Regions from separate parts of the Alteromonas lipotrueae genome, predicted to be linked through region 3. Evidence: predicted binding sites of a transcription regulator. Region 3 holds the regulator's gene; each other region holds the start of a gene.
What was found. The regulator FNR, encoded in region 3, switches genes on or off when oxygen is low (the NO sensors DNR and NnrR bind a similar motif). The targets are predictions, from matches to a motif close to TTGATCTAGATCAA.

Region 1 (3,943 bases), on a different contig from region 3:
GGCTCTACTGCAAGTAAAAGCCACCCTTGCCGATTTAGAATCGAGAATTAATGACTTAGCATCTGGCGACTAGTGCAAACGTACGTTAAGTTGGTCAATAACTTCAGCCCAATCAGCGTCGTCTTCGATAGCCGTTTTCAAGAAATCCGCTTGGCTTTCAGACCAAAACGGCGCTTCGAAAATATGTTGGCGCTTATTTAAGCCTTTGTGCGTTTCAATAAAACTTTCTATCGCTTCATCGCTACTAGCTAGCCCTAACTGTTCAAACAAACTGCTCATAGTCGGTTGTTCAGTAAACATGGTAGCTCCTCTTCAATCATGATAATCCGTTAATATTGAAACGCTAAAAGCAAATGATGGGATCATTAAATTTGCTGTGCAAATTCCTCTGGTTCCATCACTTCACCTTCTTCTCCTGGTACCGGACAAACCATAACCGTAAGATTGTCTTGCGTCATGCCGCCCACCCATTTGTTAAGAAAGTCTTTGGTAGAGATTTCCATCGCTTCACAGTCTGACCAATCTTCAGTTGCCCATAGCAAAGCAAGAGATGATTCTGGCCATACAGGAATGCCATCTTCATCGTCTGTCGTTAACATCACGCAACCATGCTCATCTTTAAGAATGAAAAGCTTGCCCGAGGTTTTAATTAATTCAACGCTGGCTTCTAAGCGTTCGAACGCGTTCATTTGTAATAATGGGTGTTGAGTTGTCATAATTTTCTCTTTGCTATTAGGCTGGGTGTATGGCCGATACACTGGTAATTAAGGCTTCAAGCCCCACACGCCTGACTTGTTTCATGGTGTGAAGATAAACTTTCATCGTTATACCTTCTAAAGGCTGTATTAGTGAAATTGCGATAGTTGGATCAAGTTGATTTACCGTTCCTTCAGGGAGTACAGCAACGCCACCTTCATATTGTAGGTTATTTAGGGCTAAGTTGAGTGAGTTCGTCCGCAGTTTAGCATCACGAAGCTGAGGGTATAACGTAAGCAATAGATCTCTGGCTTTGCTGCCCCAATCAATGGCCACAAACTCTGCCGCGTCTACCACATTACCGCCTTCGCCGATTCGGTATAACCCTAATTGTTTTTCCAGTAACACTTCACTTTTAACTTCTTCTGACTTTAGCGGCTCTGTTGAAAAAGCTAAGTCAGTCACCCGCTCGTGTAATTGACGAGATAAGCCATCGAGGGAGAGTACTTCTGCTTTAACTGACCAATCGGGAAAGGTATTGTGAAGGTGACTCAAGGTGGTTGGCAACATTAATTCACTGGCTAACTGCGTTGCACCGCACACTACATATTCAGAAGATTGAATTTGTAGCTCTTGCTTAGCTTCATTAAGCGTACTGCAAAGTTGGCGTGCATACGGCAACAGCTTTTCACCCGATTGGGTTAGCTGAATACTATTGCGCTGGCGTATGAATAGCGTGGTATGAAAATATTCTTCTAGCAACTTGATCCGCGCACTTACCGCAGATTGCGTTAGATAAAGATTTTCAGCTGCTTTGCCAAAATGTCGGGTTTTTGCAACTTCAATAAATGTGGTGAGAAAGCGTATATCCATGCTTCTTACAAAACCGATAAATAAGTGATTGTAAACTGTCACAGATAATACGGCATGTAAACACAAAAGCACAGCAGCGCAATGCTATAAAAGCAGTGCGCTGTATTTATTTTCAACTAAGAAGCGTATTAACTGCCTTCGTGCATCAAACGGCGCTGTTTCTCTCGACGTTGTAAGTCACGATTTTGTTTGTTCTTTACGCTTTGGTGGCGCTTAGCGCTCACCTTCTTGGTGTGAAAGTCTTCCTCTTCTACCGAGTCCAATTCTTCACTTTGGTAACGATAGTCTTTACTCATGTCTATCTCTAGGTTATTGCCACTTCGTCATTATTGTCTTGGCACCAAAAATAGAAAACGAATTTTTATCATCGTTGCGACAATAATTTTTTATAGTGGGTTTCGCTCACGTATTTCGCATTATCCCCTCAATTCACCTACGCCCAGGCACCTCTTCAATGCTGAATCAAAAAAACAGCAAAATTACATTATATTCATAACCTTATATAAAATTAAAAGAAAAAATCTTTACACACACACACTTTTTTACACCCCACAAACTCGTACATATTTACACTTTATATTTTCCAACAAAATTTTTTATTGATAAGGAAAAAATGTTTTGTTTTATGTTCTGATTCTTTTGTCTTAAAAGTTCGCTTGAAGACAACTCAATGCTGGGTACAACCATGAAAAATTTATCAATCCGCGTTTCTCAAAAACCTTTTATAGATAGACAAAAATTTCCTTATGGCTTTCGAAAATCTGGCGATTTCAGTATTGGTGAGGCAGATATACTAACCGGTTATGGAAAAACCCTGCTGGCACTGGAATGTGGAGAGTTAGCACCAGAGACGGATGATGAGCGCCATTTTCTAGACTTTATTAATGGTAAAGTGGAAGCTGACAATACTGTTGAGCGCACTTGGGGCAAGTATGTACGCTTGTCTCGAGGCAAGAAACATTTCTATACACTGCATAGCAGCGCCGCGAGTAACCAATCTGATTACGATGAAGATTACAGTGATGAAGCATTCGATGTAGCCTAATTACAACTCAACATCGCCTCAACCAGCTTGGTGCCAATCGGGCTGGTTGATTTTATTTGTGATATGCCCCGTTATTCCCCACTTTGTTGATCCATATCTAGATTGCGCTCGAACAAATCTTTGCATATTTGTAATGTTCAAACAGATGGTTCTATATTAATAACTTAGCATTGTGAAATTGCTATTTTACGCAAACCACGCTGTTGAAAAATAGTAGAACAATATCTAATGAATTACCCAAGCCACAAGGCAAAGGAGGCGCAGCGATGATTGTGTCATATAAACAGATTAAACATTTTTCAATTCATGCTACCGATAAGGACATAGGCGGCGTACGAGATATATTGTTTGACGATAAAGATTTCGTCGTGAGGTATGTGGTTGCCGATACGAATACATGGCTTCCCCTTAGCAGGAAAGTGGTGATATCACCTATTTCGGTCACACGCTTGGATCAAGAAGAAGAAACCGTGGATGTTTCCATGACTGCAGACACGCTTAAAAACAGCCCATCAATTGACGAACATAAACCTGTTTCAAGAGAATTTGAAGAAACATTATTTCGTTACTTTGGTTATGGTTATTACTGGATAGGCCCTGGCGCTTGGGGCGATTTCGCTCATCCCAATCAACTAGCCGATCCTGAGTTAACGGCCATGGGTAAAGAAGAACTAGAAAATAAACCTGAAAATCACTTACGGGCTTGCGGAGAAGTCAGTGGTTACGAAGTGGCAACCCAAGATGATAATGTAGGACATATTAGCGATTTCGTGTTTGATACTGAGGGGTGGCAGATTCAGTTGTTAGTGGTTGATACAAATAACTGGCTTCCTGGTGGTAAAAAGCTTGCAGTACTGCCCTCTGACATCAGGAAAATTGATTGGTCTTCTCACAATGTCTCTGTCGACCTAACCCACGAGGGATTGATGGCTAGACCGGAAGTTGACCTTGATAAATTGAGTGACGCTGCATATGTAGAGGCATTGGTGGCAAACGCTAAACTTGTCTAGCTGGACGAGTACAATTCGAACAAGAGCGATTAACTATCAGTTAAGTTAAGTCGTTCTGAGCGCAAAAGAACTTGTGGAGCAAGCCTATGGTTTGCTTCACCCTTTCATCGGCCAATCGATAATAAATGGTTTGTCCGTCTCGGCGTGTGGCCACCATTTTAGATTCTCTTAATAGTGCTAGATGCTGTGAAATTACTGGCTGTGAAACGTCTACATGGTCTAACATTTGAGTAACAGATAACTCTTTGTCCATTAAAGAACACAACACCATTAAACGGGTTTTATTTGCCAACTGCTTAAGATAAAGCTCAGCTTCCAT
Region 2 (3,943 bases), on a different contig from region 3:
TATACAATGAAGCTTTTAATAACCAGCGAGGCTGCGTAATTTTATGTTGGGTGCTGTAGTAGAAGGCAGCTAAGAACACAGCTAACATAATAAAGCCTGATGCCACCATTAAGCGGAAACTCCAAAATAAGGGGGCAACTTGAGGAATACTGTAATCCACTGCTTTTTGTAAGGCTGCTTCAGAAGGCTGTGTTACATCGTCCGTAAATGGCTCTAACAACATGGCGTAACCCATATTATCTTTGTGTGCCTCAAACAGCGCGAGTTCTTCTGCTGAAGCCGTTCCATCTCGAACACTATCGAGCAAACCGTACGCTTTAATACCATCAAGAATACGTAAGCGGTTTTCTGCTTTAATGTCTTTTAAGCCTTTAACTTCCTCAGTAAGTGAACGAGTAGCAATAATGCCCATCGCCCAAGGAATTTGAAGTGCGTATTCGGTTTCTTCTTTGTCATCATTAGGAATACCAAATACAGTAAAAGGCGCAGGTGCTGGATGGGTCTCATATTCCGCTTCAACCGCTGCCAATTTTACTTTTTGCACTTCTCCTAATTCGTAGCCACTTTCGTCACCAAGCACAATAACTGACAAGGTAGCCGCTAAGCCAAAACTCGCAGCAATGGCAAAGGAACGTCGAGCGAAGGCAATATGCTTATGGTTTAGTAAGTAGTAACTCGAAATAGCCAATACAAACATGGCCCCCGTTACGTAACCAGCTGAAACAGTATGCACAAACTTAACTTGTGCTACCGGGTTAAAGATAACCTCAGCAAAGCTTGTCATTTCCATGCGCATGGCTTCAAAATTGAATTCAGCCCCTATAGGGTATTGCATCCAGCCGTTGGCAATGAGGATCCATAGTGCTGAGAAGTTAGAGCCAATAGCCACTAACCAAGTGGTCATTAAATGCCTTCCCTTTGACATTTTATCCCAGCCGAAGAAGAACAGCCCAACAAAAGTAGATTCTAGGAAGAACGCCATCAGACCTTCAATAGCCAGCGGTGCCCCAAAAATATCCCCAACATAGTGAGAATAGTATGACCAATTCATTCCGAATTGGAACTCCATAGTGAGCCCGGTAGCCACACCAATGGCGAAGTTAATACCAAACAACTTGCCCCAAAACTGAGTCATTTGTTTGTAAATTTCTTTGCCTGTCATTACATAAACGGATTCCATAATGGCAAGCATGAAACTCAACCCTAAGGTTAAGGGCACAAATATAAAGTGGAACATCGCAGTTAGCGCAAATTGCCACCGCGATAGCTCGACTAACGTATCGCTCATGGGTTTTCTCCCTAGTTAAAAAACAGTACGGCAAGCCGCTAAAATTCTTTTAAATCAATAACCTTAAAAATAAGGCCGCACCGTAAGACTTGTACTTCTGAAGGAGGTTTAGCAAGCTTTGCGCCAGCTATGGCACGATTGCCCATCACCACCTGTATTCCCTACCATGCGGCGCAATTATTCCATCAAGTTGGATTTACCGCCTTGATCCACCTCAAACAAGATGAGAGGAGAATGCGCCAAAAATGTCAATCAGTGCCATTTTTGACACAAAAAAGTGATATGAGCAGTAGCGGAAAGGTTTGAGAGTGGGGCGTTTACAGGAAAGGTGGGGAATGCAGGAAAAAATGCATGGCGTGCCGTTAACGGATGCCGGTAAAGACACGTTGCATTTCCTTGAAAAAAGAAAAGGCTATTCGGGTGAATAGGTAAGTGTAAAAGCACCTCTTAAACTTCCTGGCGCAAAGCCCGTTGCGGTGTCTTCAGGGTATTTTTCCCTAATAATACCTAACACCGCAGGATCCACGTTATTGCCATGACAAGCCGTACACACTTGCCCCGTAACAATCGCTGACATATAGCGTAATTCACCGGTTTCCTCATTCCAACGTGATGCCTCTAACGGCATAGGCAATTGCTTAGATAAGGCATCTGCAAACTCGTGCAATTGGGTTTCTTCCCATCCATCTGGTTGGTTGTCTTGATTACGCACCCGCAGCGCGGTGCGCCCCACGGTCCAACCATCCTTCTTGAGTGCTTGCGCGATAGGCCCAGCGGCCACATAACATGCTTCTACACCTTCTTCTAAACCGCCCTTAGCTATCGCTTGTTGCAGCCGTGCTTTTAAAGCACCACCCAATGCTTTAGCATTGGTACGTGCTTGATTTAACTTGCCTTCGGGTCCTGCTAGTATGACGGCTTCCGTTTCCTGTTGTGTCGCTAAGCTGTCTTGCGGCTGCAGAGTTTTGGCCGACAGCCCAGTTGACAAAAGTAATCCACCTATTACACCAACCGTTAATGTCATTTTCATTTTTTTTCCTCGTACCGGAGAGTTACCCACCTACATATGTTGGGTTTGAAGTTACACACTTGTTCATCAACAGACCTACAAGGCGCGTGCCAATGTGATACCTTAAACCTAGATTAGTTATCTTGTGGGTTCGAATTGTGTGCATACGTCATGCATACCCAGCCCGTATTGCTAGGTGAAGCTGTTACATGAATATCTCGATTGTTCAAGCCATGATAGACGCCATCGATAAACCCGCTATTTTCATCAATCATCAATATGTAATAGAAGCGGTTAATCAGCCTTATCGTAATACCTATCCTGTGGATATTATTCCGGGAGATAGCCAGTGCTTTAAGGTGTCACACGGTAATACCAAGCCTTGTGATCAATGCGGTGAAAGTTGCCCTATTCAACAATGCAAAGAAACCGGCCGCACTGCAAGTGTGGTTCACATTCACACCACAAAAAGCGGTCAAAGCTACTGTGATATTCTCATGCGACCGGTTCACGATGCTAACGGCGACCTGCTTGGTTACTTAGAAATATTAGATAAACTCGCGTTCGCCTCAAATTACCCGACTAAGGGTAAAATGATAGGTGAGTCTGCCGCCTTTAAAGCGATGCTGAATAAAATTAATCGGGCCGCAAAATCCGATATAGCCGTGTTGCTTCAAGGTGAAACGGGTACAGGTAAAGAGCTGGTTTCTCATGCCCTGCATACCAGTAGCCACCGCGCCGAAAAACCTTTTGTAGTAATAGAGTGTACTGGGTTAGCTGATTCGCTTTTTGAATCGGAGTTATTCGGCTACGAGAAAGGTGCTTTTACAGGCGCGCAATCGAACAAGAAGGGGTTGGTTGATGCCGCCCAAGGTGGAACGCTGTTTTTTGACGAAATTGGCGATGTTCCTCTTACCATGCAAGTGAAGTTACTGCGGCTGCTTGAAACTCAAACCTACCGCCCAGTTGGAAGCGTTCAAGTTAAAAAAGCCGATTTCCGTTTAGTATGCGCTACCCATAAAGACTTAAAGTCCTTGGTGGAAAAAGGTGAATTTAGACAAGACCTCTACTACCGAATTGCGGGCTTCCCCATACACCTTCCGCCGCTTCGCGAGCGTCAAAGCGATATTGCCATGCTGTGCAGCCACATGTTGCATGAACTCCCCTCGAAAAAACGCTTACACAAATCCACTCTTGAAGTGCTAAGTCACTATACCTATCCAGGTAACATTCGTGAGCTTAAGAATATTGTGGAGCAAGCGTACTTATTGGCAGATGAAAATGTTATTTACCCCACAGACTTACCCGAGTTAGTCTGCGAGCCCACATCCCATAACAGCGCAAGTGTTCTCACTCTGGAAGCTGCTGAAGCTAAGTACCTAGAAGAGGTAATAGCAAAACATGAAGGCAGTATAGATTCCCTTGCCATAGCACTGGGTATCAGCCAGCGAACCTTGTACCGTAAGCTTCAAGCGTTAGGACTAAAGATTAAATAACACGCGGTAAAAACCCCTTTCAACATCCTATATTTAACGTATTATTAAGTAAGTTCCGGTAGAAATAGAATAGCGCTTTGCCATTGAAGTCATTATTTACACTGCTAGTTTGCCTAACCTTGCTATTGCAAAATGCGATGGCATTGAAGC
Region 3 (3,943 bases):
ATAACGTGAACCGTGTCGTCAGAAGGCTCACTTGGCGACGCGAAGGTGGGAGGATCGAAACCAATATCACCGTCTTCAACTGGGCCGTTCTGCGTAGATATACCTTTAAAGTCGTGCAAATTCTGATCGACCAAATGCGATGGTGCTACATTTTGAAGCGCACTAAACATAGACTCAATACGTCCAGGAAAACGACGATCCCAATCTTGTAGCATGGCCTTAACGTTCTGACGCTGTAAATTCTCTTGAGAACCGCACAAGTTGCAAGGAATAATAGGAAATTCTACGGCATCAGAATAACGCTGAATGTCTTTCTCGGTACAATAGGCAAGGGGCCTGATCACAATGTGTTCACCATTGTCGCTAACCAGCTTTGGCGGCATTGATTTAAGCTTACCGCCATGGAACATGTTCAAAAAGAAGGTTTCTAGCATGTCGTCACGGTGGTGGCCAAGCGCAATTTTAGTGGCGCCTAATTTTTTGGCCGTGTTGTATAAAATGCCCCGACGTAATCGTGAACAAAGCGAACACGTGGTTTTACCTTCAGGCACTTTGTCCATAACAATAGAGTAAGTATCTTCTTCTACAATTTTGTATTCAACACCTACACTCTCAAGGTATTCAGGAAGTACATGTTCTGGAAATCCTGGCTGCTTTTGATCTAGGTTAACCGCAATAATGTCAAAATGAATTGGCGCGATGCGTTTTAAAAACATAAGAATATCAAGCATGGTGTAACTGTCTTTTCCTCCGGACAAACACACCATCACTTTATCGTTATGTTCAATCATGCCGAAATCAGCAATCGCTTTGCCTACATTTCGACGAAGTCGCTTTTGTAGCTTGTTAAAGCTGTATTTTTGTTTGTTTTGAGACGCGGTTAACGAGGCGTCTGCACGGTTTGTGCCTGCACTGGTCATATCAATAGCTTGGTTACTGCGAAAAAAACCATTATACAGTAATCAGGTAAAATTGAATGTGCGAGGTTAAGATTTTTTGTATCTTGTCGGCACTAGCCGCTAGCAAAAAACAATAGCGCAAAAGACTATAGAGCGGTGCTAGCAAACAGTGCCGACAGGCTGTGTACAAACACGTTTGAATTACCGTGAAAGGGGCGAAATAAAGCCGTCTGGTTTTATTGCCAGTACATCACACACAAGTTCATCAATAACATGTTCAGCCGTGTTACCTATAAGGGCCGCGGAAATACCTACTCTGCCAACGGTACCAATGATCACAAGTTCGGCATCGATATCTTTGGCTATTCTTGGAATGACTTTTTCAGGAAGCCCCTCTTTCACATAACAGCGCTCGCTATCGATAGCATACTTTTCGCTGTGTGTGTTCATCTCGAGTTCGTGATGATGCTTTACCGCGTTGTTGTATGTGTCTGGGTCGAACTCAGGAACTTCAATAGCAATATTAAGCGGTGTAGCAGGGTAGCTGTTAACCAAATTTACGTTGCCGCTGAGTAATGCGGCATAATCGTTAGCAATAACTGTGATTTTGTCGTTGAGTAGCGCATGTTCGTCGTCTTCACTGCCTACATTTACCGCCGCAATAATTTCGCCGTTTTCAGGCCATTCATGTTCTTTAACCAACAATACGGGGGAGGGGCATTTTCTAAGGAGATGCCAGTCTGTAGGAGTAAAAATAACGGAGGCTAAATCGTCATGGCGCTTGGTTGCTTTTACAACCAAGTCTATATTGTTATCTATTACGTAATGCACAACAGCTTCAAAGGCACGGTTATTCCACTCAACAACAATATCGGTTTTTTCAAACCCTAAATCGCTAAGGATTTTCCGTAACCAACCCGCATGTTCCTTAGTGACCGCATCGCGCATAGCTTCACGATCATCAGGGCTAAGCATGGTTGTCATATCGTAAGATAAGTCGTAAACCACCAGCATGGCGGTGACAGAGGCACCTGTCTTTTTGGCAAGTTCATATGCACGGCTAAGCGCAGGTTGGGTATCTCTATCGGCTTCAATGACCGCTAAAATACGTTCATACTTAATCATAACCCCTCCAAACATTTTTAGATTTTTGGTTGCTACAATTTAAGTGTAATACCTATTTGCTATTACGTAACTTGTTTTAGATCAAAAGCTTTGAAGATTAGCTATTACAGGCGATATTAGGTGCAACCACAGACGTTAAACGTTGTGACATCTCATCAAAATCTAAAATAGTGATGAGTTTACCGTCCACTTGGATAATATTTTCTTTTTGAAAACGGCTTAATAAGCGGCTAATGGTTTCAATAGTTAGACCAAGATAGTTCCCAATTTCATTTCGGGTCATGGTTAGGTGAAATTCTTTATTTGAAAATCCACGTTCTTCGAAACGTTGAGAAAGCTGAGAGAGGAAATACAATAGACGTTCTTCCGCTGAGCGCTTATTAAGCAACATCATGAGGTCATGATCTTGTTTAATTTCCGCACTCATGAAACTCATTATTTGATGTCTTAACTTCGGAAATTGAACCGACATCTCATCAAGCGTCTCATACGGTAATTCGCACACCATGGCGGTTTCTAATGCCTGGGCATAGCTTTGGTGCTTGTTTTCCCGTAATGCATCGAAGCCGATAATATCGCCAGGGAAGTGAAAACCTGTAATCTGCTCTTCACCATCTGAATTGGTGACGAAAGACTTAAAAGAGCCCGTGCGTACTGCGTAAAGAGAGTTAAATGTATCTCCCGACTTTACCAGCAAATCACTCTTGTGAAGGGGTTTCTTTCGCTCAATAATATCATCTAAAGATTCAATCTCAGTCTTGTTTAGCGCAACGGGTAAACACAAGTGGCTGAAACTGCAATTTTGACAATGAATTGAGAATTGGCTTCCTTTGCTCATAAGTTCAAACTATAAATAGGGTCGACTTAATATAATCTTACTCTTTTGTTTATGAAATTGCTGCATAAATTAAAAAGAGAGCGTAAATAGCCAATATTCCAGAAAAGCATTGTCTTACCACGGGGTGCCTGAAACCGGCTATTAGGTACTGACTACCTGCGCTTGCCGCCAGCAAAGTGGGCAGAGTACCTAACCCAAAAAATAGCATAATGGCAGCGCCGTCAACGGCCGAGCCTGATGCTAATGACCACGTTAACGTGGAATAGACCAACCCGCAGGGAAGCCAGCCCCATATAAAACCATAGGGTAGTGCATAAACCGGGCTTTTGAATGGAAGAAATCGTTTAGATAAGGGCTGAATAGCTTTAAATAACCCGCGCCCCATAGCTTCAATATAATTCAAGCCTTGCCACCACTTTCCCAAATAACACGCTAAAAGCACCAGCATAACGCCACTAATCAAAGATAAAACGGGTTTAGCGATAGGCACAAATTCGGTTGCCATTTGGCCGACAGCGCCTGTAATAGCACCGGCTAATGTGTAGCTGAGGATACGGCCAAAATTATAGGCAAGGGTGTAGGGTAAAGCAGGTTCATTACTTGGCGTTACCGTGCGTAGTGCCGCAACAATACCGCCACACATGCCAACACAATGCACTCCGCCAGCAATTCCAATGAAAAAGGCAGAGAATATATTAACCTCTGTCATCAGTTTCTTTACGTTGTTGTAACTGCTTTCGCTGCTCGGCTAGCTTCTTTTCATCACCTGATAAATCATCATCAAACAAAATGCTATAGCCCTGTCTATCAAGGTCTTCAAACTGATTGGTTTTAACCGCCCAGAAAAAGATAACCAGCGCCAACGCAACAATGATGATAGCGATGGGAATTAAGACGTAAATGATACTCATGTTATTTACTTAATAACCTCGTTGAATTGGTGACCACAATAATACTACTCAGTGACATGCCAACCACGGCCATCCAGGGAGAGAGTAAACCCGACACCGCAAAAGGAAGAATGATTATATTGTAACCTACTGACCATGCGATGTTTTGCTGAATTTTACGCTTTACCTGT
Region 4 (3,943 bases), 230 kb from region 3:
ATTAGCCATGTTCTCTTTGCCCGTATTGCCTAAGCCTACACATACTTCAGCACCCAAGAAGCTTAAATACACTGATCCTAGAATATTTCCATTAATAGTAGCAGGCGTATTGTTGTTTATGGGCTTTGCCATCGTTCAGCAAACTATAGCCTTTCGGTTTCAAGACACCTTCGGACTAAACAGCACCCATACCGCCAAAATTGTAGGCTTCAGTTTAATGATTTCTGCCGCATCTGCGTTGTTGGTTCAAATGCTGGTTATTCCTCGATTAAAGCTTCGCCCTTTCACCTTATTACGGCTCTCAATGCCCATCATGATGATAGCGTTTGCTATCTTAGCTTCTGGTGAAACTAAACTTCAATTTATGTCAGCCATGTGCGTATTGGGTTTGGGGTTAGGCATAGCGGGGCCGGGTTTTATGGCTGGGGTATCGGTAGCGGTATCATCAGATGAACAAGGTGCTGTAGCAGGCATCGCTGGCGCCTGCCCACCTTTGGGGTTCGCAGTAGGCCCGCTTTTAGGCTCATATCTTTACGCTATAGATGCCTCGCTGCCCTACTGGTTTTCGTTCAGCTGTTATTTGTTGGTGTTTTTCTTCACGCTAAAATTTAAAACACGCCATTAAAACAGGCTATGGCATTAACTGGGCTCACTACTTTCTACTGGTCACTTCTATTGGTAACTTTCTACTTAAATCGTTTTACTAACGTCTATGTAAGGCTCTTGATAAACAACAGCGCTGCTAAACATGCGCTATTTTCTGACCACAATCTCTTCGGCTTCTGTTACCGTTTTTGCGTCGGCCCGTTCAATAACTTTAAGTAATGTAGTTTGAATAGTTTCATCGGTTCTTGCGTCAGTCTTGCTGGCAAACTTCTGCTCTTGTGGCGCAACGCCTTCTTCGGCAATAAATCCCATCACTACTTCGTTTGCACAATCAGGCGTTTCGCCATAATACGTTAAAGTAATTTGTGGGTAGCCTTGAAATCCTTTCTTTACCCTTTTAGCAATGCGTTTTGTCGATTTATCTAAATTCATAATAGCTCTGGTAGGTCATTGTTCTAATGTTCAAAGCATTACATGTAACCTGTTCAATGTCGCAGGTTATTTACTAATAAATACCTAATTCACGGTAACTGGCATAACTGTTGGCTATTAAAAGTGGGTTATTATGAACAAGAAAGCTGATACAACGACGGCAAGACCCACCAATGCACACCATGCATTACTGTGCTGATTACTACTACGGCCACCAAAATTTCGGCCTTCACTTTCCCGTCCGTTCTCACTTTCTGAGCGCCGTAGATTATTTTGTTTTGGGTATCCGCCAAACGTGACCGCTTTGCAAATAGGCCAACCTACCCAATAGCAAACTGTCCAAAAAAACAATTCAATAATTAGGTAACCAGCTGCCCTGAAGAGACCTTTGGCTACTTCCCCTACAATAACTTCTTCCATCATCATTCCCACGTGTATGTGACGCAGTTTGAGCCGCTTATAGATGCTTCTAGGTGAATTGAAAGCGACACGCCCGCTGCATTTAGCTTAAGAGCAGCATAAGCAATAACTGCTTTGCTGACAAAGAGTGAGGTGTAACGAGATATGTTGCGTGTCTTTCTAGGTGTAGTCTTTCTAGGCGTAACCTAGAAGCTCAGAAATGAACGTATAAGTTGATGCTACAAAAATGCGCTAAACGAAAGCTTTAGCGGGCATGCTTCGTTAATCCAAGGTTATGTTTTTGACGTTTGCACATCGTTTTTTAGTACCAGTACGATTAGCAATATAATTGCTAACGGCGGCACGAGTGCAGCAAAGAAAGCTACGACAGCGGTAAGAATAGGCGATTGGGTTTTTCGTTTTCCTAAGTAATAGCCAAGCGCAGCCATGAGTAAAGCAAAGGCAACAATAACTTGCCCTAACAATGTCACATTAATATTCATAACAAGCGTTCCATTTTATCATCTTAGTAAAATCAACCTTAGCGGAGGCGATGGTCGTCTTACCATCGCCTTTACGTAAAGTTGAGTATTTTTACACGAGGAGCTAAATGATAAAGAAGCGAGTGAAAGTGTAGTTTAGTTAACGTTAATGCTGCCTTTGTCTATCTGTTGTACTGCGGTGTATGGAATAACAATAGTGTCAGCCACAATAGAAAACGCGGCATCAATAACAAAGAAAGGGACATTCCCAAACGTAGAACCGATATTTTCACGTCGGCTTGGTTCACCGTTTAACAAACATACATTGTATGAAAAACCGCTATATACACGAGGTATTTCTTCGCAGTAACTTTTCTTACCTTGATGTTCAATTTGAACATGGTTGTTGTCAGGAGAAATTGTTTTCACAGTGGCACAAGAGCAACATGCTAAAGATAAGATGGCGAGAGGTAAAACTTTCATATAGTACTAATTCCATTTATTAAGTAAGCATTATCAAACTAATGCTGATTTCATCAAACGTTCCATTAATCACCGGCACCATTAATCACCGGTCACCTTAGCGAACGGCAATGAGGGGTATCATTGCCCGGCCCAATACCCGATTAAGATACCCGACTAAAATTCACGACAAAGGCATGAGTCATATTCATTTTTTAATGTTATCACTGCCTGGAGTTCATATTCAAATCCGATGCAGTTTAATCATTAAACTGTTATGTATTTAAATCAAACATTCAAAATGTTTGATAAAGGTCAAATTGTTCAATAAATAAACGGCGTATTCTATTGGTGTGATAGCATCTTTTATTGAGCGAGCATCAAGTGACACATTCAACCAAAGAACAAATAGATGCGATGCATGTTGGCGTTATTGTGGCGGTAAGAGGGAGTATTGTTGATATCCGTTTTACTAATCAACTGCCAGACATCCACACCATCATTTACGCTAATGACGGTAAAATAACGTTAGAAGTGGTTTCTCAACTCTCGGCAGAAAAGGTACGCACTATTGCGCTAACGCCTACCCAGGGCTTAGCTCGCGGTATGTTAGTAAAAAGTTCACAAGGCCCGCTAAAAGTGCCCGTTGGTCCTTCAATACTCACCAGAATGTTCAATGTGTTTGGTGAAGCTATTGATGGCAAACCCTTTATTAATAACACAGAGCGGCGCAGCGTTCATCAATCCCCTCCTCCCCTTGTTAGTATTTCCAGCCAGCTACAGATATTTGAAACCGGCATAAAAATCGTTGATGTTCTGTGTCCGCTTGAGCGAGGCGGAAAAGCGGGCCTATTTGGTGGCGCTGGCGTGGGCAAAACCGTTTTGCTCACCGAAATGATCCACAACATGGTAAGCCACCAACAAGGCGTAAGTATATTTTGCGGTATAGGCGAACGCTGCAGAGAAGGTGAAGAGCTTTATCGCGAGATGAAACAGGCTGGAGTGTTAGACAACATGGTTATGCTATTCGGGCAAATGAACGAACCTCCTGGAAGCCGCTTTAGAATAGGTCACAGCGCGCTAACCATGGCTGAGTACTTTCGTGATGACGAAAAGAAAGATGTGCTATTACTCATCGACAACATATTTCGATTTATTCAAGCGGGTTCTGAAGTGTCTGGCCTAATGGGCCAAATGCCATCACGAATGGGTTACCAACCCACCCTCGGCACTGAATTATCAAGTTTAGAAGAACGTATCGCCAATACACAAAACGGTGCCATTACGTCTATTCAAGCAGTCTATGTACCTGCTGATGACTTTACCGATCCAGCAGCGGTGCATACTTTTTCTCACCTATCAGCAACCTTAGTACTATCACGCAAACGCGCTAGTGAAGGCTTTTATCCTGCCGTCGATCCGTTGCAGTCAAGTTCAAAACTAGCTACGCCTAATGTGGTTGGTGATAGACATTATCAAATAGCACAACAGGTTCGTCATATTCTTGCCCAATACAATGAATTAAAAGACATCATTGCCATGTTGGGGTTAGAACAGTTATC

Region 1: the regulator FNR is predicted to act here: its motif matches at 2,701-2,714, upstream of KYS23_RS09610 (PRC-barrel domain-containing protein).
Region 2: the regulator FNR is predicted to act here: its motif matches at 1,493-1,506, upstream of KYS23_RS12815 (cytochrome ubiquinol oxidase subunit I).
Region 4: the regulator FNR is predicted to act here: its motif matches at 2,687-2,700, upstream of atpD (F0F1 ATP synthase subunit beta).

What each region holds. Positions count from the first base shown of each region.
Region 1 is NZ_JAESDJ010000005.1:253,236-257,178, reverse strand. Features, by position in the region: gene KYS23_RS09640 (YceH family protein) at 1-73, shown strand, start outside; gene KYS23_RS09635 (DUF2789 domain-containing protein) at 70-300, opposite strand; gene KYS23_RS09630 (DUF2750 domain-containing protein) at 366-716, opposite strand; gene KYS23_RS09625 (LysR family transcriptional regulator) at 733-1,569, opposite strand; gene KYS23_RS09620 (hypothetical protein) at 1,698-1,865, opposite strand; gene KYS23_RS09615 (MaoP family protein) at 2,255-2,614, shown strand; gene KYS23_RS09610 (PRC-barrel domain-containing protein) at 2,881-3,624, shown strand; gene KYS23_RS09605 (ArsR/SmtB family transcription factor) at 3,665-3,943, opposite strand, start outside.
Region 2 is NZ_JAESDJ010000008.1:144,666-148,608, forward strand. Features, by position in the region: gene KYS23_RS12815 (cytochrome ubiquinol oxidase subunit I) at 1-1,288, opposite strand, end outside; gene KYS23_RS12820 (Tll0287-like domain-containing protein) at 1,701-2,318, opposite strand; gene KYS23_RS12825 (sigma-54 interaction domain-containing protein) at 2,531-3,793, shown strand; gene KYS23_RS12830 (hypothetical protein) at 3,877-3,943, shown strand, end outside.
Region 3 is NZ_JAESDJ010000004.1:107,044-110,986, forward strand. Features, by position in the region: gene ttcA (tRNA 2-thiocytidine(32) synthetase TtcA) at 1-920, opposite strand, end outside; gene uspE (universal stress protein UspE) at 1,101-2,024, opposite strand; gene fnr (fumarate/nitrate reduction transcriptional regulator Fnr) at 2,122-2,862, opposite strand; gene KYS23_RS07465 (sulfite exporter TauE/SafE family protein) at 2,912-3,571, opposite strand; gene ccoS (cbb3-type cytochrome oxidase assembly protein CcoS) at 3,558-3,773, opposite strand; gene KYS23_RS07475 (heavy metal translocating P-type ATPase) at 3,775-3,943, opposite strand, start outside.
Region 4 is NZ_JAESDJ010000004.1:340,733-344,675, forward strand. Features, by position in the region: gene KYS23_RS08375 (MFS transporter) at 1-625, shown strand, start outside; gene KYS23_RS08380 (hypothetical protein) at 754-1,038, opposite strand; gene KYS23_RS08385 (hypothetical protein) at 1,156-1,458, opposite strand; gene KYS23_RS08390 (hypothetical protein) at 1,731-1,940, opposite strand; gene KYS23_RS08395 (YceK/YidQ family lipoprotein) at 2,076-2,402, opposite strand; gene atpD (F0F1 ATP synthase subunit beta) at 2,799-3,943, shown strand, end outside.